2 regions of the Paenibacillus sp. FSL H7-0943 genome follow, and region 2 is predicted to be linked to the other one. Evidence: riboswitches for the same ligand, from Rfam matches in the RefSeq annotation. Region 2 holds a riboswitch; the other holds the start of a gene.
What was found. A riboswitch is a leader RNA that binds a small molecule or an ion and turns the genes downstream of it on or off. The one in region 2 is predicted to bind S-adenosylmethionine.

Region 1: linked by a shared signal. The riboswitch ahead of metA (homoserine O-succinyltransferase) and the one ahead of NSQ55_RS25380 (methionine ABC transporter ATP-binding protein) in region 2 are both predicted to bind S-adenosylmethionine.

The regions. Positions count from the first base shown of each region.
Region 1 is NZ_CP150148.1:1,943,325-1,953,678, reverse strand. It holds gene NSQ55_RS08420 (SPFH domain-containing protein) at 1-69, opposite strand, end outside; gene mqnC (cyclic dehypoxanthinyl futalosine synthase) at 600-1,736, opposite strand; gene NSQ55_RS08410 (PLP-dependent transferase) at 2,363-3,535, opposite strand; gene metA (homoserine O-succinyltransferase) at 3,572-4,492, opposite strand; SAM riboswitch class I at 4,608-4,737, opposite strand; gene corA (magnesium/cobalt transporter CorA) at 5,134-6,069, shown strand; gene NSQ55_RS08395 (HRDC domain-containing protein) at 6,156-7,172, opposite strand; gene NSQ55_RS08390 (ROK family protein) at 7,383-8,264, opposite strand; gene NSQ55_RS08385 (hypothetical protein) at 8,432-10,354, opposite strand, start outside.
Region 2 is NZ_CP150148.1:5,801,918-5,812,271, reverse strand. It holds gene NSQ55_RS25415 (penicillin-binding transpeptidase domain-containing protein) at 1-254, shown strand, start outside; gene NSQ55_RS25410 (Cof-type HAD-IIB family hydrolase) at 330-1,097, shown strand; gene NSQ55_RS25405 (DUF456 family protein) at 1,156-1,641, shown strand; gene NSQ55_RS25400 (polysaccharide biosynthesis protein) at 1,668-3,293, shown strand; gene NSQ55_RS25395 (thioredoxin family protein) at 3,372-3,716, shown strand; gene NSQ55_RS25390 (heme A synthase) at 3,818-4,801, shown strand; gene NSQ55_RS25385 (Cthe_2314 family HEPN domain-containing protein) at 4,957-5,691, shown strand; SAM riboswitch class I at 5,794-5,929, shown strand; gene NSQ55_RS25380 (methionine ABC transporter ATP-binding protein) at 6,032-7,048, shown strand; gene NSQ55_RS25375 (methionine ABC transporter permease) at 7,048-7,707, shown strand; gene NSQ55_RS25370 (MetQ/NlpA family ABC transporter substrate-binding protein) at 7,765-8,631, shown strand; gene NSQ55_RS25365 (NifU family protein) at 8,790-9,038, opposite strand; gene NSQ55_RS25360 (YuzB family protein) at 9,120-9,374, shown strand; gene NSQ55_RS25355 (NAD(P)/FAD-dependent oxidoreductase) at 9,785-10,354, opposite strand, start outside.

The DNA of each region.
Region 1 (10,354 bases), 3.0 Mb from region 2:
AGCTAAACAAACTGCAATTAAGGCGAGAACCCAAAATCCACTGACAGGACGAAGCGTTTTCTCTTTCATAAAAGCACCCCCACTAGATATTCTTTTGATATGATTATGATATCACTTTTGGATAATAATGTGAATGGGTAAAAAGAAATAAAAAAATATTTTTATGTTCACATTTATATAAAGCTTCGTTAAAAGGCGTACTCCACACCAACCCTCGTTTGTGTAGTTAACCTTAGTTCAAAATGTTCGTATACTTCAGCTCTATCGGACACTGATGCTCTTATACGCCACATTTTCCGATTTCCCCTGTGCTATCGGACCCCACAGTCCCTATTGCACTAAAAACCAGCCTATATGGGGCTCTTTTCAAGGAATAGCGTCGCTGGGGTCCGAACCCCGACTCAAGAAGCGCTGAATTTGCAATTAAGGTCCACTGGGTCCGTACGCCTAGCGGATGATATAACAAGCGAAGATTCAGATGTGTTCTGCAATAAGGCTTACTAATGATCGTAATCCTAACCTTACAAAAAAACGCTTGATGCTCAGTAATCCACTTAAGGATTAACAAGCATCAAGCGTTGATTAATAATTAATATATATTAGTTCTGCATTACAAAATCATTATCAATCTTCGCATTAGGATCATCGAACACCCGCAGAATATCATAACGTGTATTCCGCTGTGCTGGAACTTTGCCTGCTTCGCGAATCAGCTGAGTAATCGACTCGATGTTTACCTTATAAGTCGCACCCGCTGAAGATACTACGTTCTCTTCAATCATTGTGCTGCCGAAATCGTTGCAGCCATATTGCAAGGAGAGCTTGCCGACCTCTGGCCCCATAGTGACCCAAGAAGATTGGAAGTTCTTAATATTATCCAACACAAGGCGGCTGATCGCTACCGTCTTCAGATATTCCTCAGGCGTTTGTCTGTCCAGCTTCAGGTTGGTATTGTCCGGCTGGAATGTCCATGAGATAAAGGCCAAGAAACCTTCAGAATCATATTTGTTGGCAATACACTCATCCTGAGCCTCACGTACACGTAGTAAGTGCAAAGCTCGTTCTTCCATACTTTCTCCAAGCCCAATCACCATTGTTGCTGTTGTATTCATACCCACTTTATGTGCTGTCTGCATTACATCCATCCACTCGCGCCACGAGCCTTTTAGCCGGCTGATTTTGCGGCGTGTACGGTCATCAAGAATTTCTGCGCCTCCGCCTGGCAAGGAATCCAGACCCGCAGCATGAATTTCACGAACCACTTGTTCCAGTGGTAATCCTGATACTTCTTTCATCTTCATAATCTCCGCAGGAGAGAAGGAGTGCATTGTAATCTCAGGGAAACGTTGCTTAATTCCGCGCAGTATATCTGTATAGTAGCTAAATGGAAGGTTAGGATTAGTTCCACCTTGCATAAGAATTTCTGTACCATTAACAGCAATCGTTTCAGCAATTTTTTGATAAATCGTTTCATCTGGCAGCACATAGCCTTCATCCGAGCCTGGTCTGCGGTAAAAAGCACAAAAACGGCAGTACACATCACATACATTCGTATAGTTAATATTACGGCCAATTACAAATGTGGCTAACGGGTCCGGATGCCAGCGTTCCATAATAGTGTTTGCAGCAGCACCCATTTTCTCAATTTCGTTGCTCTCGAATAGTCGGATGGTATCTTCCAATTGGAGACGGTCACCCCGCAGGGCTTTATCCAAAATAAGATCTATCGTACTCATCGTTCGCATCCTCCTTTTAAACCCTTAGGGATATGGTAGATTCACAAAATCACAAGAAAAATAACGTTGTCGTCCTTTAGAGATAACAACCGTTTCTCGTAGTAACATAAGGATAAAGTATAGTATGTAACTTATACCTTATATTTTAATAAATGAACAGTTCATTTCCTCATCGTATCACAATCTGAACAGCTTGAAAAACTTTTTACTTTCTTAGCAAGATACCATCCAGCAGAAAGAGTCCTTACATTGCTGCCTGCACCCGGTGAATCAAAATTCCTTGAGGCTGCCGGACACAGATGACGTTATTAGTTAGTATTTAGCCTTTGGAGCATAGTTATGGACTCCAGCCACGCTATTCCTTGACAAGAGACTCATGAAGGCTGGTTTTTAGCGCAATAGCTGCTGTGGAGTCCGTTAACATTCCAAATGTGTAATAATGCTGTGTCTAAGGTCAGCTGTGTCCAATAGCAAAAAGTCCAAAAAGAAGAGCTATCCCAGCAGCCAATTCCCGGCTTATGAGACAGCTCTATTTCATCCTGCGTCCAACACCAGCTCTAAATCAACGGTGAGATAGATCCTCGATATTTCCCAGCATTCGGTGCCGATCTGGGTTGCCGTTACTTTTACTTCGTTTCGATTTCCGCCCGCGCAGCCTCTAAAGCTTGACCAAGATCAGCAATTAGATCCTCCGCATGTTCAATACCGACCGAGAAGCGCAGCAATCGATCATCTACACCCACCGCATTCCGAATTTCCACAGGAATATCCGCATGCGTCTGTACTGCAGGATAGGTCATTAGCGATTCAACCCCGCCGAGGCTCTCCGCGAAGGCAATAAGCCGGATATGACGAAGCAGAGGTTCTACGTATCTGGCATCTTTTAATTTGAAAGAAAAAATTCCGGTATTGCCCGAGGACTGGCGATTCTGGATTTCATATCCCGGATGATCCGGCAGGCCTGGATGGAACACTTCCGCAATCGCCGGATGCTCTTGTAGATAGCGGGCAATTGCTAGCGCATTGCTCTCGTGCCGTTCCATACGCAGGGCCAGTGTCTTCATGCCTCTCATCAGCTGATAACTGTCTGTTGGCCCAAGCACAGCGCCAATAGAGTTATGTAGAATCGCTATTTCAGCGGATAATTCAGCTCCTTTAGATACAATAAGACCCGCAAGTACATCATTGTGTCCGCCCAAATATTTGGTAGCACTATGGACTACAATGTCCGCACCTAATTCCAGAGGACGCTGGAAAAATGGAGTCAGCAGTGTATTGTCTACAATTGTGAGCAGCCCATGATGACGGGCCCAAGTAGCAACGGCTGCAATATCCGTAACCATCATCAAAGGATTCGTTGGCGTTTCAATAAATATCGCCTTCGTATTTGGAAGACGTGAAGCCTCAAGCGCATCCAAATCATTCGTATCTACATAGGAAGCAGTGATTCCAAACTTGGACATAATTCGTTCCAACAAACGATAGGTCCCGCCGTAAAGATCCAGCGAAACGATCAAGTGATCGCCTTGCCCAAACAGGGTAAATATGGTTTGAATAGCTGCCATCCCAGAACTACAGGCAAAACCTGCATCACCAGACTCCAATTCCGCAGCCGCATTCTCTAGTACGGAACGGGTTGGACTTTTGGTACGGCTATAATCGAAACCTGTGCTCTGCCCAAGCTTCGGGTGACGGAATGCCGTAGCATTATAGATAGGGAAATTAATGGCTCCGGTAGCCGGATCTTCTTGTGAACCTATTTGTGCCAGTCTGCTTTCAATCCTAAGTTTGTCGTCCATGATAAATGCCTCCTAAATTGTAATGTAGCGCTGATCTTAATAAACAATCGGGTCGATATCGTAAGGTGTCTCTTGATATACATAGTAATTGAGCCAATTAGAGAATAATAAGTTGGCATGTGCACGCCACACTGCAGGAGGTGTTTGTTCTGGATCATCTTTAGGGAAATAGTGTTTCGGCAAGGCCATCTCCATGCCCCTCTCCAAATCACGATCATATTCCCATTTCAAGGATAATGGATCGTATTCGGAATGTCCGGTCACAAATATTTGTTTGCCGTCGGTCGTAGCTACTAGATACATACCAGCTTCTTCGGATTCCGCCAGAATCTGCAGATCTGGATTGCTCTCAATATCTTCGCGGGAGACATCGGTATGACGGGAATGCGGTACATGGAATACCTCGTCAAAGCCGCGCAGCAATTTAATGTTATTTTGATTAATCGTATGGGAGAATACTCCAAAACATTTTTCAGGCAAAGCCACTTTACGAACACCAAAATGATGATACAACCCTGCCTGTGCCGCCCAACAGATATGCATGGTCGAGGTCACATTATCCTTGCTCCATTCAAAAATCTCTTTTAGCTCTTCCCAATAGGATACTTCCTCAAACTCCATTTGCTCTACGGGTGCTCCTGTAACAATAAGACCATCCAAACGGCGGTGGCTGATCTCGTCAAAAGTTTTGTAAAAGCTTCTCAAATGCTCAGCAGAAGTATTCTTAGAAGTATGTGAGCGTGGATGCAGCAAGGTAACGTCAACCTGTAGCGGTGAATTTCCTATTAAACGCAGCAATTGAGTCTCCGTCGTTTCTTTAGTCGGCATGAGATTCAGAATAGCAATCCTTAGTGGACGGATATCCTGATGGAAAGCCAAACTATCATCCATCACAAAAATATTTTCACCGGATAGTATTTCTTTTGCTGGTAAACTGTCGGGAATTTTAATTGGCATTGTCTTTCCACTCCTTAACTGTATTTAGGTTATGATGTCACATCGCGGCTTTCTGAACAATAAAAAGACCTTTCTCGGAAAACGAGAAAGGTCATATCTACAGTCATATGCGCCTCTCTCATCTGCCAGAAACTTTTGGACGAGGTTTAGTCGTCAGCAAAGTTCCGCAAGAATTAGCACCGTGCGTTCACACGCCGGTTGCCGGGTTTCATAGGGCTAGTCCCTCCACCTGCTCTTGATAAGATTTAGCTGTATTCAATTAAATTTCTTTAAAATTTACTTTAAATCATGAACCTCCTTTTCGTCAAGTCCATACAATGCTGAAGTAGCCTCAAAGTAACAATAAATTTGCTTGAAAGAGGCATACTCCGTTGTTATACTAGACAAGTATTTCATACCTGAACGAAAAGAAGAGGTGAGAAGAAGAATGGAAGGCGACCCGAGCTCGCAATTAAGTGTACAGAATGAGCAACCACACAGGATAATCATCAGCTTGCCGGCGGCGGGAGCAGTTCTTCTTCATGCCCTCGAATCGTCATTCGGCCTCTTGTATTGATTGTAACGCCGGCCAAGCTGATTTTTTCTCTGTGCTTAATTAGCAGTCCCTGGTGAAGACCCGGGGATAGAAGGAGTGGAATCAGATGAAAATCCGGCTGGTGAATGCAGGGGTTTTTACACCTATTGATGAAATTGATGAAACATTGACACCCCCAACAGAAGGGTTCTATTGGATTGATGCAGATGTGGAGGATTTGGAGCTGCTTCAGCCCCTGTTCAACCTGCATGATCTCGCTGTTGAGGATTGCCTTAGTGAAGAGGATCAACGTCCAAAGATCGAAATATACGAAAGTCATTACTTTATTGTTGTAAACAGCATCCGCTTTGATGATGAGGAAATCTTCCTGCGGGCGCTCAATATATTCTTGGGCAGACATTATATTATTACTGTAACGAAACAAAAGATTCACGAGCTACGCGTCCTGAAGCCCATGTTATGGGAACAAGAGGTTAGCGAACCCGACCAATTCCTTTACCTGCTTATCGACCTTGTCGTAGATAATTATTTCTCCGTAGGTGACCGAATTGAAGCCCGGATTGAGAAGCTTGAAGAGGATATCCTAATGCATACCAAGAAATCTCATCTGAGTGAGATTATCGGTCTGCGAAGTGAGATCTTATGGTTAAAGAAGATGCTGGGACCACAGAAAGAGGTTATCAATACCCTGAATAAAAAAGACCTCCGTCTGATTGATGATCAGCTGCAGAAATACTTTAGCGACATTTATGAAAATGCAGTTAAAATATCCGAAACCTTTGAGACGTACCGCGATCTCATGGGCAACTTACGTGAGGCCTACCAATCCAGTATCGCCAACCGCGCCAATGAAATTATGAGAGTATTTACCGCGATTACAACGATATTCATGCCTTTGACCGTAATTACCGGAATCTATGGGATGAACTTTGATCATATGCCGGAATTGCATACGAAATACGGTTATTTTGCCGTTATAGGTCTAATGTTGACGTTAGGCTGTGGGATGCTGTATGTATTCCGCAAGAAAGAATGGCTATGAAAATAAACGGACGAATAGGCAAGACGAAGGCCCTTTAACCCTATGGTGTAAGGAAGCCTTCGTCTTTTTGATATGATAAAAAGCTACTAGAAACTGGTCGCCATGCCCACTTTAGGAGCTTGCTCCCGCCGGAAACGAATGCGGATCAGCCGCAGATGTTCATAATAGCTATCCAGCCCTTCTGCTGCTGAAAAATCCTCCCCATACACCTTATGCAGCACTGGCTTTAGAAAAAGATCTCCAACCTCTGCATAGGCATTCCATATCGCCTCCTGCTCATTCTGCGGCACATTTTTCAGTTCTACCTCGATCAGTTTCTCCACGCAATAACCTTCTCTTTCCAGCTCCTCTACCGCTTCAATCAGTTCGCGACGGTTCACTCCACTGTTCACCTTAAGCTGTTCTAACCCTAACCCATTCTCGATCCCTTGCAGCAGAATTCGCCGTAATCGCAGTCTTTCTAGCTGTTTCTTATATTTGACCTCTTTCTGTTTATAGAGCCAGGATACAAAAGAATCCTCCTCAATTTCTTGGTGTACCCAATTCAAAGGAAAGGAATGTTCCCTTGCAGCCGTAGAGGTTATAGCCAACCAATCCGTGCCATATTGGGCTGCCTTTCCTTCCCCTACACCAGGGATCTGCAGCAGCTCCTCTGGTGTATGTGGCAAGAAAGTGCTTATCAAACGTAACAAACGATTGCTGGCAAGAATGTAAGGGGCTTTCCGTTCACTAGAAGCTCGGCTGCGGCGCCAAGCACATAACTCCTCATAAATAGCTTCGCTCCCATTATATTCACTGTAATATTGCAGCCTTAGCTGCTCCTGATTACGCCCGGTAAGGCCGTCTTCTTCATGAAATACGCCATCAATCAACGGCCGATAGCCATCCCCCATCTTCACCGCCAGCTCATGCCTGTAAACACAAAGCATTTCATTCCATGAACCACCCGCGTACCACAAATGCTCCTGGGTTTCCTCACCGCCTGAAAAATCACGCCAGCCCAGGCTCCACACTCCTTCTTCCTCTCCAATCCATAGCTGAGCGAACACCTCTTGATCCACCCCAGATATTCTGGATAAGCGATTCATAAATACAATTTGCATATTCATCCCTGCCTTTCTAGTCTTCAGCAAGCACTATACCTACCGGTCTGAGCTACTTATTCGCTGATGTGAATCCCACACTGTCAGACTCGGAAAACGCAAAAAAGCACCACTCTCACGATAAACGTGAAAGAGGTGCTCCCTCATTAAATGCTATACTGTTAGATCCTACAATACCATATATTTCCTAACAGTCAATATCTTTTTATACTAGTTTCTTGCCAAAGCTAAAGTTGCCAGTCCAATCGCACCTGCAAGTCCTGCGTTATCTCCAAGCTGCGGTGGCACAACATAATTATCGATGTCGGTATTTAGCGCTGGATGCTGAACATAACCCTTCAGCAGCTCCTGCAGCTTGGTACGAATTAGCGGGAACAAGTGGCTTTGCTTCATGACACCACCGCCCATTACGATTTTTTCGGGAGACAGAATCAACACGTAATTCATAAGTGCATGTGCAAGATAATGAGCTTCCATATCCCAAGCTGGATGGTCAACAGGCAGCTCGCCTGCTGGTTGTCCCCAGCGTTTGCCAATCCCCGGACCTGCTGCTAACCCTTCAAGGCAATCGCCATGATAAGGGCAGTAGCCCTCAAACGTGTCCTCTGGATGTCTGCGAACTAGAATATGCCCCATCTCAGGATGAGACAATCCATGCACCATCTGACCTCCAACTACTGCTCCCGCTCCAATGCCTGTCCCAACCGTAATATAAAGGCAGCTGTCCAGACCTTTAGCCGCTCCCCATTTACTTTCCGCAAGCGCTGCACCATTCACATCCGTATCAAAACCGATCGGCACGTTAAATTGCTCAGCCATTGTACCTACCAAATTATATTGTCCCCAGTGAGGTTTTGGTGTCGTTGTTATGTAACCATAAGTAGGGCTGTCCAGCACGGGATCAATCGGTCCAAACGATCCAATACCAAAAGCTTCTACATTCTTCCCATTAAAATAGTCAATTACGAGTCCCATCGTTTCTTCCGGTGTTGTTGTCGGAAAGCTAACTCGGTCCAGAATGGTACCGTCCTCATAACCAATTCCGCATACAAACTTCGTTCCGCCTGCTTCAATCGCTCCCAATAACTTCATAGCAACTATCTCCCTTCTCCATTAAGCAATAATCCGCCATCCAGTTTGAAAATAAAAATTAATATAAAATAAAACAATCAACAGCCCTTATTATACGTTGGATGAAGCGCTATCACAATAATAAAACTCCCTTCATGCTTTTTTGCATGAAGGGAGACTATTGATGTTTAATTATTTAAGTCATCAAACATAGAGCCTTTTACCGTAACCTCAATTTGATCCAGCGGCTTAATGCCGACAAGCTTGCCCAGTGATTTGTACGCGTTGGTACTCTTGGAGAGCTCCACATCTGCCAGCCAAGCCTTAACATAGTACTTCCCATCTGGCATTTCAGCTGTAGTATAGACAGGAATATGGTCCTTATTAATCGTAATCGTCACCGTAGACTTTTCCGTGATCTTGTACATATTCTGATTCAAGCCCACATATTCACGGTATTTGAAATTGTTGAAGCTTCCCAGTGTACTAGACTGTGAGTAACCCTCTAATATATTCTTCCAGAATTCATGGGTGCCTTTATCACTTTCTCTTTCTTGTGAATATGGGATCTCTTCCACATCTTTAGTAAAGCTGTTCTCCACCGTCAGCAACTTCGCATCATTCACTCCGGTGTTATCCTCTACGGATAAAGCCGCTGGCTTTCTTGCAAAGTTATTCCCGTTTTTGCTCAGTGGTTCATTCCGCAGATTGACCGCAACTTTATCATTATTGATATACATAAGATCAGTTTCATATCGGAAAGAATTCGTAAGTTCCTCAACAAGATCCTTATGGTCCTTCGTGTCTTTATCCGTATCTTTAAACGTAACTGTCTCCAGTGTAAAGGTATACGTTCCAACAGGATTAAAATAATATCCGGATTTAATCGGATAATCATACCCTTGAAGTTGCTTATCCGTAGCAAACACGGCGGTATCATAATTAGATTTGTCGTTAAGCATTTTTTTAGCGGTAGCTCTGGCTTTCTTATAAGCTTGAGCCATGCTATTCTCTACCTTCCAGCCGATATCTCCGCTTGCCTGTTGTGTGAAGATTCGCTCGAATTGCCCCTTTACTTTCGTCCAATCCTGTAAGTTCTTATTTTCATCTTCATGAGCCATCCAGCGGATTACATTATAATTGTAAGGCTCACTTGTCCAGAAGAGCTTTCGAATCAAAGAATCCGCTTTATTCTTGTCTATTGAATTCTTGTACAGCTTAGGTGCTATTTGTTTGGCCCCATTATAAATATAAGTCCGAATGGTTTTGACATCCTCACCTGGTGTAAACGGAGCTGAAGTGCTGCCGCTCTCCGTATATGTTTGACAAGATTCAACATCTTTACCTTCCCCGTTCTTTGTTGTGCTGCACACCTGATAATTACGAGTGAAATTTCTGCTCACAGTACCCTGGAAACTGATATTACCTGACTTTTGATTAGGTGTATACGGAGCCGGATTAATGTACCACTTACCGTTAACAGGATCATCACCAAAATCAGGGCGCTGTAGACTAGCTATGATGTCAGGTTGTCTAACTATAGTACTGGCGGCATCGTTAACCAGCGGATTATTCTCCACACGGAAATAACGATAGATAGTATCCGAATTATTGATTACTTCCAAAGCGCCTGTAGCATTCCCACTCCAAGTAAAATCAGAATATTGCGGTTGTAGAACAGCCTTTATAGCAGCGCCATCGGCTAACCCGAATTTCACTTTTTTCGATAACACATTATAATCCAGATCGAAGGAGCCTTTAGTTGTTGGCATCGAGTTGACCTTCTTAATCCATCCGTAAATCTCATTATTTCCGTAAAAGACTTCATTAGGTGACTTCAGCCTGTTCAGATTAAACTGGATGTATACGTCCTCATCAGGCATTGTAAATGTCGCGAAAAGAATATTGTCAGCCGTATTAGCCGCAAGCATAATTTCACCTGCTAACGTTGACGCATGACCATGGTATCTTACAGGGATTTCCTTTCCGTTACTCGTGATCTTCCAAGCGTAATCTGTTGTTTTCTGGGTGGCGAAGCTGGATCTGAGTCTGATTCCAACGGTTACCTCTTGTCCAGCTACCGCGCCGGTTGGCAAAGTTTCGAAATGAGG
Region 2 (10,354 bases):
AAGTAGCTAAGGGTGAAATTCGCGATAATGGGGTATTTATTGCATATGCTCCACGTAATAATCCTAAGTTGGCTGTGGCGGTTGTAATCCCTGAAGGTGGTTTTGGTTCACAAAGTGCGGCACCAGTCGCACGTAAAATATTTGATGCCTATGATTGGGAATATGGCCTTGATGGAGTTCCAAAGAAAAGTCTCCAGTCTGGCAATAATACTAATGATAATGCGAAGGAGGGAGAGACTACAGGTACTGAGTAACTCTGACCCTATGGCTAAGATTTAAAAAATAAACAGCTTCTCAAATGAGAGCATACAAGAATGGAGGGGTGGCAAATGATTGCCAAATACCGCCTGCTTGCATTGGATATGGATGGAACCCTACTGAATGATGAACAGATAATTACACCCACAACGGTGGAATGGATTCAAAAGGCGGTCAACGCAGGCGTTCATGTCTGTCTGTCGACAGGCCGAGCATTTGTAAGTGCCTTACCCTATGCAGAGCAGCTAGGTTTAGAGACACCGATGATCACTGTGAACGGCAGTGAGGTGTGGAGAGCGCCACATGAAATATACCGGAGATCACTAATGGATCCCAAGCTGGTACAAGAAATGTATGATCTTGCAAAAGCAGATGACATCTGGTTCTGGGCTTATTCTCTGGACGAAGTTCTTAAACAGGATAACTGGGATGGCGATGTAACGGGTAGAGAATGGCTTAAGTTCGGTTATCACACTGAAGATGATGAGCTTCGTCATAAGCTGTTGCTTCGTCTTCAAGATATGGGTGGACTGGAGATTACGAACTCTTCTCCGCACAATCTGGAGATTAATCCTCTAGGCGTGAATAAGGCAGCAGGAATAAAGGAAGTCTGCAAGCTGCTGGGAATAGAAATGTCGCAAGTTGTAGCTGTGGGCGACAGCCTTAACGATCTGGCGGCGATCCAGCAGGCTGGGCTTGGGGTTGCCATGGGCAATGCGCAAAAGACGGTTAAACAAGAGGCTGACGTTGTGGTGGCGACCAATAATCAAGACGGGATTGCTGAGGTCATTCAAAAGTATATCTTTACCGAAGCTGCAGCCTCTGTAGGCAGCAAATAATAAAAGCAGTACTGCGAAGTGAATCCATGGAGCATTATGCTAGTAGGAGGTTAAGGAATTGACGATCCTGGGTTGGATTCTTATCATTGTTTTGTTTGCTGTAGGATTGGCAGGGGCTGTGTATCCTATACTGCCGGGTGCGTTAGCGATCTATCTTGCCTTTTTTGTATACGGCTGGTTCTTTTCTTTTGAGCCCTTTGGGGTTTGGTTCTGGATTATTCAAACACTGATCGTTGTAGTTCTTTTTGTTGCTGATTATGTTGTAGGAGCGTGGGGTGTCAAAAAATTTGGCGGCTCACGTTCATCGATTATCGGGAGCACGATCGGGCTGATCTTGGGACCTTTTGTTATTCCAGCTTTTGGTCTTATCATTGGACCATTTCTAGGGGCTTTTATTGGAGAATTGATTGTGGGATCTTCCCCGTCTAAAGCTGCTAAGGTAAGTGTTGGCTCCATACTCGGCTTATTTAGCAGCACCTTGGTCAAAATCGTGTTGCAGGTAATTATGGTCGTCCTCTTTTTTATATGGGTCGCCCGGTTTTAATTTAACAGTGAAGAAGGGGAAAGAGTTTGTCCAAGAAAGAGTCTTTTGTTAAAGGCACGCTTATCCTTGCTGCTGCAGCTTTGGTGGCAAGGGTACTCGGGCTTGTCCAGCGGGTGCCGCTGGAGCATTTATTTAATGATGTTGGTAATGCTTCATTTACGCAGGCAAACACAGTTTATTTGATGTTATTACCGCTGGCTACAGCAGGGATTCCAAGTACATTAAGTAAAATGGTATCTGAGCGTTATGCACTGAATAGGCCAAATGAAGCTCAACAGGTGTATCGGGCGGCATTAATGTTTGGTGTTGTAGTTGGCGTAATTATGAGCGCATTGTTATACATAGGTGCTCCTTATTATGCAGAATATGCAAAAGTTCCTGAAAGTACTTTGGCGATCCGGGCCATAGCTCCGGCACTCCTACTCTTCCCTTCTATAGCAATGATGCGTGGGTACTTTCAAGGGCGGAATAATATGATGGCTGGTGGCATCTCTCAAATTGTGGAGCAGATCGCGAGGGTATCTACAGCTGTTCTTCTGGCATTTGTATTGTTACAAAAAGGGTACGACAACACTTGGATGGCTGCTGGAGCATCATTCGGTAGTGTATTTGGTAGTGTTGGTGCTTTTGGTGTAATGCTCTATTACGCTATGAAATTACGGCGTAGTGAGGGGCAAACTGCGTTATACAAAACGAATGAAGCGAAGCTTCCTCTATTTGGAATTTATAAGGATATATTTAAATTATCCATTCCTATCGTTCTATCTTCAGTTACGGTTCCAGTAGTGAACTTTATTGATACATCTTTAATTGTACCGTTACTGAGTGGACAAGTTGGTGTAGCTGATGCCACACGTGCTTTGGGTATTTTCGGGAGTCGGGCACAGAGTGTCGCCGGGATTCCGCCGGTTCTTTCTATAGCACTGAGCACTTCACTAATACCAATTATTTCAGCTGCATATGCCCGTCGGGATGAAAAACATCTAAAAGGGCAAGTGACGTTAGCACTTCGTATCTCTATTTTAACAGGAGCACCGATTGTTCTATCACTCGTAGTTGCTGCATATTCAGTTAATGGCCTCTTATTCAGTAGTTTAGATGGCAGTGGTATCGTAGCCATGCTTACTTTAGGAACGATCTTTCAGATTACGATGATGACAACGAACTCTATTTTGTTAGGTATGGGCAAATCGCGAATTTCCATGTATTATGTGTTAGCGGGTATTATTGTAAAATTAGTGGCAAGCTTATTACTTAGTAAGGTATTTGGCATCTACGGAATCATCGGTGCAACAGCACTTTGTTTCGTGGTCATTACTTTGCTTAACTTACGTATGCTGAAATCGATTGTGCCTTTTGAAATTATGGGCAAGCGTTGGGGCGGTTTCGTGATTGCGGTACTTGTGTCCGGCGGGATTGGTTATGGCTTGAATGAGGCTGGGATTCTGTTAACAGATCTGATGCCTGCACGTTTGGCGTTTCTGATCACTTGTCTTGTTGTAGGAGCCGCTGTTGTTGTTATTTATCTAGTACTGCTTATTGTGCTGGGCGTGCTGACTAAACAGGAAATCTCCAGTTATCCGCGGGCGCTGCAAAAATTATTGAATCCGCTGATGAAGTTACAGCCTGCACGTGTTCGTATGAGAGAATAGGTTTGACTTCTACACTGCATTTTGCTTCACTTAAAGAGTAGAAAATAGACAGATATTGAAGAAGGGACTGAGTAAATCATGGACAAAATTAGTTCTCCTGCTGAATTTCAGGTAGCCATTCAATCACCTCGATTAACAGTGGCCATCTTCAAGGCTGACTGGTGCTCGGATTGCAAATTTATCGATCCTTTTATCCCAGAGGTAGAGCAGTCTTATGCAGACCGCCTTACACTGGTTGAGGTAGATGTTGATGCCGTGGGCGATGTTAGTCAAGAACAAAATATTATGGGTATTCCAAGCTTCGTCGCATATTCGGATGGACGGGAATTGGTTAGATTCGTTAATAAATTACGCAAATCCCGTGAAGAGATTGAGAATTTCCTTGATAAAGCGGTCCAAGTGCATCAAAGCCTTCAAAAGTAATTCCTAAGGAACCACCGCTTTCGCTTGTTTGTGCAAAGCGGTGGTTTTTTGAAATATAAGTCTGGCTGCTTCTTCATTACTAAAAACTGCGGGTGATATTTTTGACGACAAATCAGTTGAAATGGCTTAGTTATCTTACTTGCCTTATCATGTTCCTCGCTGTACTCGGAGGAGCGGTAGTGACGAAGACTGGATCGGGCTTGGAATGCGGAAATGAATGGCCGCTCTGTCATGGAAAATTAATTCCGGCTTATACTATAGGCTCGATGATTGAATACACCCATCGCTTGTTTAGCGGTTTGGCAGGGTTATTCTCACTTGCCTCGATGTTTGCTTTTTGGCGTTATGCTCGTACGCGGCGCGATTTGCTGGGATATGCATTTATGACCTTAGTATTCGTCATCGTTCAAGGTGGTATGGGAGCGCTTGCAGTAATTAAATCCCAATCCGCTGCTGTAATGGCGTTGCATATGGGTTTTTCTTTGATCGCCTTTTCAAGCGCTATGATGTTGGCTCTTGGAACCAAGAGATGGCATGAAGCACGTGAATATGATCATAAGCTGGAGGCTCAAAAGAAGCCCGTAAGTAAGGCTTTTCGCAATTTAACCTGTTTTACTGCCATCTATTCTTATATTGTCGTGTATATTGGAGCCTTTGTAAGTCATACGGATTCACAAGGCGGGTGTTCGGGTTGGCCGCTTTGTAATGGAGAATGGGTTCCGGAGCTTTCCGGAGGTGTAGGTGTTGTTTTTACGCATCGGATTGCGGCTTTAATCTTATTCATGCTTACTGCGCTGCTTGGGCATTTAGCATTTTGGAAACATAAGGATTATCCAGAGCTTAGAGCGCTAGGTATAGCTGCAGTGCTGTTATGCTTGATGCAGGTATTTAGTGGGGCGGCTGTGGTTTACACTCTAGATAATGAAAGGCTGTACATATTTGCCGCTTTGGCTCATATTTTACTGATTGCCAGTTTGTTTGGTGTCTTATGTTATATGAGTGTAAGAGTCTGGCAGCTAAATCGCGCGAGTAGTGTCGTGTCTGGAAAAAATGTAACGAGCCCAATGATTCCACCGCCTTGGTAGAACATTCCCTCCGTGGATAGAGGTGCTTCACCCGCGGAATAATAAAGTGGAAATCGGTATATCGTGGAGCTGATTGGCCGATGCTTACGTCGCGAGTTTTGTACGAAGCAGTCCATGGAAGCAGACGCTGAACAAAACTTTAGGAGGACTGGGATATGCTGCGGGTATTACTTGGAGAGCCGCCTCGAAAGAACAGCGGTGTGTTGGCTGATGCGATGGAGAATATGGCCACTTTTGCAGCATTGCTGCGCAAGGAAATGAGTGCCCATGAGGATAATGACCATGAATACCGCAAGCTGGAGATTTGGACACGTGGGCTGATTTCCTCTCTGGATGAACTGGAGCAAAGTTGGTTCGCGGCCGCTTTTTACCGGAAATTAGTGATTGCGGGTTATATGGATGATATGACACCGGTGGAACAGGGCGATTATGCACGTTATGTTTATTTTTATAAAGATGGCTTTATCCGGGTTTTCTCTCTTCTGGACAAGCTTGGGACGGTACTGAATCATTTTTATGATCTCAAAACATCCAAATTAAAAACGCACTTTTCTTACTTTACAGTGCTGCGTCAGCTTCAATTATTGAATGTGCATCCTGCATTAGCGGATCAACTGGAAGAGATTAAGAACTCCTACCGCGATCCATTGGAGAATTTACGCAAGCGCAGAAATGCTGAAATTCATTATATGAATTCCGAAATGCAGGATGATTTGTGGCAGCGGCACCAAGGTCTGCATGACAAAATTCAGCTCGAGGATCTGGATAGCCATCTTGAGGATTTAAAACAATCGCTCGAAATGAACTGTAAGACATTAATCGCGGCATTCAGCTACAGCAATGAACAGCTGCGTAAGGAAATAAGCAAGGTAAAGAGCATAAAATCGTAATTGTTCAATATATTTCCTTTTGACAAAAATAGATAAACTCACTATACTTATGCTTGCATTAAAGTATGTACGATTTCAGAAAAAATATAATTTCATAACTTTATCTTATCGAGAGCGGCGGAGGGATAGGCCCGATGAAGCCCGGCAACCGATTTGTATCCAGCGCGGGAAGCGTTGTACAAATGTCATGGTGCTAATTCCTACAATGGCGCAGGTTGCGGTCGTTGGCAGATGAGAAGGCATTGTCTTAATAAACCCACAGAGCCTCTTGCGATCTGCATCGATCGTTGGAGGTTTTTTTGTATAGAATAAGTGAAGTATAAAGGGGGGGCGACGAGAGTTGATTAATCTAAAAGGGATAACAAAGGTTTATGGAAAAGGGAGTAATGCGGCAACAGCACTTTCTGGATTGAATCTGTCCATCGAGAAAGGTGAAATATTCGGAGTCATCGGCCACTCTGGAGCCGGGAAAAGTACATTGATCCGTTGCATTAATCTGTTGGAACGTCCGACAGAAGGAGAGGTCTGGGTAGACGGTGTTGAGCTAACCAGTCTTAACCAAGGTCAGCTGCAGGAACAGCGGCGCAAGATTGGGATGATTTTTCAACATTTCAATTTGCTGTCTTCAGCGACCGTGTACGATAATATTGCCTTTCCACTGCGCCTTGCAGGTACGTCGAGAACAGCTATTGATACAAAAGTCAAAGACCTGCTCGCTCTAGTTGGGCTTGAAGAACATAAAGATAAGTTTCCTTCTCAGTTATCTGGAGGACAAAAGCAGCGGGTCGGCATCGCCCGGGCACTAGCCAGTGACCCTGATGTGCTGCTGTGTGACGAGGCCACTTCTGCGCTTGATCCCCAGACAACAGATTCCATTCTTAAGCTGCTGCTCGATATTAATAAAAGATTCCATTTGACCATTGTGCTGATCACACATGAAATGCATGTAATCCAGAGCATCTGCGACCGTGTCGCGGTCATTCATGGTGGTGGGATTGTTGAGCAAGGCAAAGTTACAGAGGTATTTCTCAAGCCGCAGCATGAGGTTACACGCGATTTCATCCGCAGTGAGACACAGAATGAAGGACCTCTTCGAGTGGCGCTTGATGCTGCTGCCGGGGATAACTCTCAAGCTGTCAAAATTACTTTTTTCGGAGAAAAAACTTACGGCTCGGCACTATCCGATGTCGTGCGTGATACGGGTGTAAGCTTTGCAATCTTACATGGTACCATTTCAACGATTAAAGATGTGCCTTATGGACAGATGATTGTGCGGTTCGAAGGGCCAGCTGAGGCGATTGCTGTAACGATCTCCAGGCTAATTGCTCAAGGCCTTGATGTGGAGGTGATTTCGTAATGAATTTTGCAGATCTAAATTGGCAAGAAATGATGGATGCTACGGTTGCTACTATAAAAATGATATTTTTTTCCGGATTGTTCACAATTATTCTTGGTTTACCACTCGGAATTCTATTGTATTTATGGGGGAAATCGAATAGTATAGTAATCAGAGTAACTTACTCGGTCTTATCATTACTTGTAAATATTCTACGTTCCGTACCCTTTATCATTTTGATGGTGGCTCTAATTCCTTTCAGCAAAGCCGTTGTTGGAACCTCCATTGGTGTACTCGGTACGATTCCACCTCTGGTGATTGGTGCAGCTCCGTTTTTTGCCCGCTTGGTAGAGACGTCGTTAAGAGAGGTAGACCGCGGAGTCATCGAAGCCGCACAAGGTATGGGAGCATCGACGAACCAAATCGTTATGCGTGTTCTTTTGCCAGAAGCTCGTCCAGGTCTGCTCGCTGGAGTTACGATCACACTGGTTACACTGGTCTCCTATACAGCAATGGCTGGTATGGTTGGGGGCGGCGGATTAGGTGACTTGGCGATTCGTTACGGCTACCACCGCTATGAGACGGAGATTATGATTGTTTCTATAATATTTATTGTCGTACTGGTGCAATTGCTACAAATGGCCGGTGACCGACTCGTAAAACATTACACACGGAAATAAGGTACATCCATATATATCCTTATTCAATACAAAATATAGATTAGAGGGGGATTTACAATGAAAAAAGTACTACTTACATTTTTTAGCCTGACACTGGTTGCGGTGCTTGCGGCTTGCGGTAACAACAATGCATCTAATAATGCTGGGAGCTCGGCTGCTACAACAGCACCAAACGCAGAAGCAACAAGTGAACCTACTAAAGATCCAGTAAAATTGGTGATTGGTGCCTCACCTGTTCCTCATGCTGAAATTTTGAAGGCTATTGCTCCATTGCTTGAAAAAGATGGAATTACACTTGAAATCAAAGAATTCACTGACTATATTCAACCTAACGTACAGCTTGATGAGAAGGAGTTAGACGCTAACTTTTTCCAACACCAACCGTATCTGGATGACCAAAACAAAAATAATAAAACCGACCTGGTCTCTGTTGCATCCGTTCACGTTGAACCTTTTGGAGCTTATTCCAAAAAAATCAAATCGATCGATGAGTTGGCTGATGGTGCAAAAGTTGCCATTCCGAACGATGCTACTAACGGTGGCCGTGCACTAATCCTACTTGCAAAAAATGGTCTGATTACCTTGAAAGATGATACAAACATTGCTGCAACAAAAGCAGATATCACTGAAAACAAGAAAAATCTCGACATCATTGAGTTGGAAGCTGCTATGCTCCCACGTCAACTGGATGAGGTAGACCTTGCTTTGATCAACACGAACTTTGCACTAGACGCTGGTCTTGTGCCAACTAAAGATGCATTGTTCATCGAGGGTGTAGATTCCCCTTATGCTAACATTTTGGTAACCCGTCAAGACAATAAAGATTCCGAAGCCATCAAAAAGCTGGTTGCTGCCCTGAATTCTCCAGAAGCTAAAGCTTTCATTGAAGAAAAGTACGAAGGTGCGATCATTCCAGCGTTTTAAGGAATGAAGCTAAATTCGTCTATAGTCATAACAAGAACCCGCAGCCAAGTTGGCTTGCGGGTTTTATGTTCTAAGGTTGTGAGAGAATGTTAAATCCTCTATAATAAGAAAATCCCGATCTCCTATACAGGAGAATCGGGAGGGTTATTGAACGGGATTTAGAATACTTGAACTACTTCTTCAACGCCTTCTACTTCTTCAAGGAGGGCGCGTTCAATCCCGGCTTTCAAGGTGATCGTGGAGCTTGGGCAGCTGCCGCAGGCACCCATAAGTTTCAACTTAACGATGCCGTCTTCCACATCGACCAGTTCTACGTCACCGCCATCGCGCTGCAGGAACGGACGAAGCTTATCCAGCACTTCTAGTACTTCATCATACATTTCGGTGCTTTGTGCATTCTCACTCATTTCTCAATCACTCCTTTCGTAAGTTCATTATAGTACAAAAAGTTAAAAAATAAAATGGTTAGGCGGAATAGGGAGATCATCATGAGACCAATTATTGAATTTTGTTCCAGCAACATGGGTCACGGAACAGACAAGCTAATGCATAAGCTGGAGGAAAATCCAGATTATGATGTTATTGAATACGGATGTCTGAACAATTGTGGAGAGTGTTATTTAATGCCTTTCGCCATGGTTGAAGGTGACATTATTGCAGCAGACACTGTTGCAGAGCTAGAAGAGAAAATTGAGGCCAAGATCAAAGAGCTTGAGGCTTGGTTTAATATAGATCTTGACTAAATTTCTCGAGAAAAAAAGAGGGAGCACTCCATAATCTAAATTATGGAGTGCTCCCTCTTTTTGGAACCTTACTTGAACAAAATCCACCAATTTGATCGATTAGGCAACATATTGGAGAGTGCAGGGGCTACCGTGAAGGTGCCACCGGACTCAGGCGACCTTATATTGGGTGTTTTCCTACATTTGGATTGCTATCGGACCCCATAGTCACTATTCACCTGAAAAACAGCATAAATGAACCTTATTATTAGCAATAACTTCACTGGAGTCCGAAACTCTCCTTCATAGGCTGAAAATTTGCGAATAAGGTCATCTGAGTCCGAAGGGTATACGCACCAATAACGTAAGGAAGCTACTCTCGTGTTTATCTGAGAGTAGCTTCCTTTAATACTTATGAACCAATCATAGGCTTATCCTAAAGTGCGTTTCGACATCCAGAGCACTCCGCTCTTGAGGATGCGGGGAACCCGTCCTTTGACGGAGCGTTGTCCCATAAGTCCGAATCCTGCTTTTTTTCCTAGTGACCCTAAAGTACCCTTCAGGCGAATAGGATGAAGCTTAGGAGTCTCACCGCGCCAGGTCGCTTGGATAACCTGAGCTACCTGCTCACCCTGTGCTCCAGCGGCTTGTGCGCTTGGTGCAAATGGCAGACTGGCACAGTCACCAATCACATATACCTCCGGATAATCCGGTATACGATAATACTCATCCAGCATAATCCGTCCACCGCGGTCCTTCGACACATTCAAATCTTGAACTACTTTTACAGGTTGAATCCCTGCGGTCCATACTGTCACATCTGAAAGGATTTCCTCGGTACCGTTAAAAATCGAATCCTTCTCTACATGAGATACAGAGATTCGTCCCAGCGTTTGCACCTGATGGTGATGAAACCATTCCTCTACGTACTGTGACAGCTTTGCCGGAAAGGCAGACAAAACACGTTCACCGCGATCCAGAATAGCAATGTTAAGGTCTGG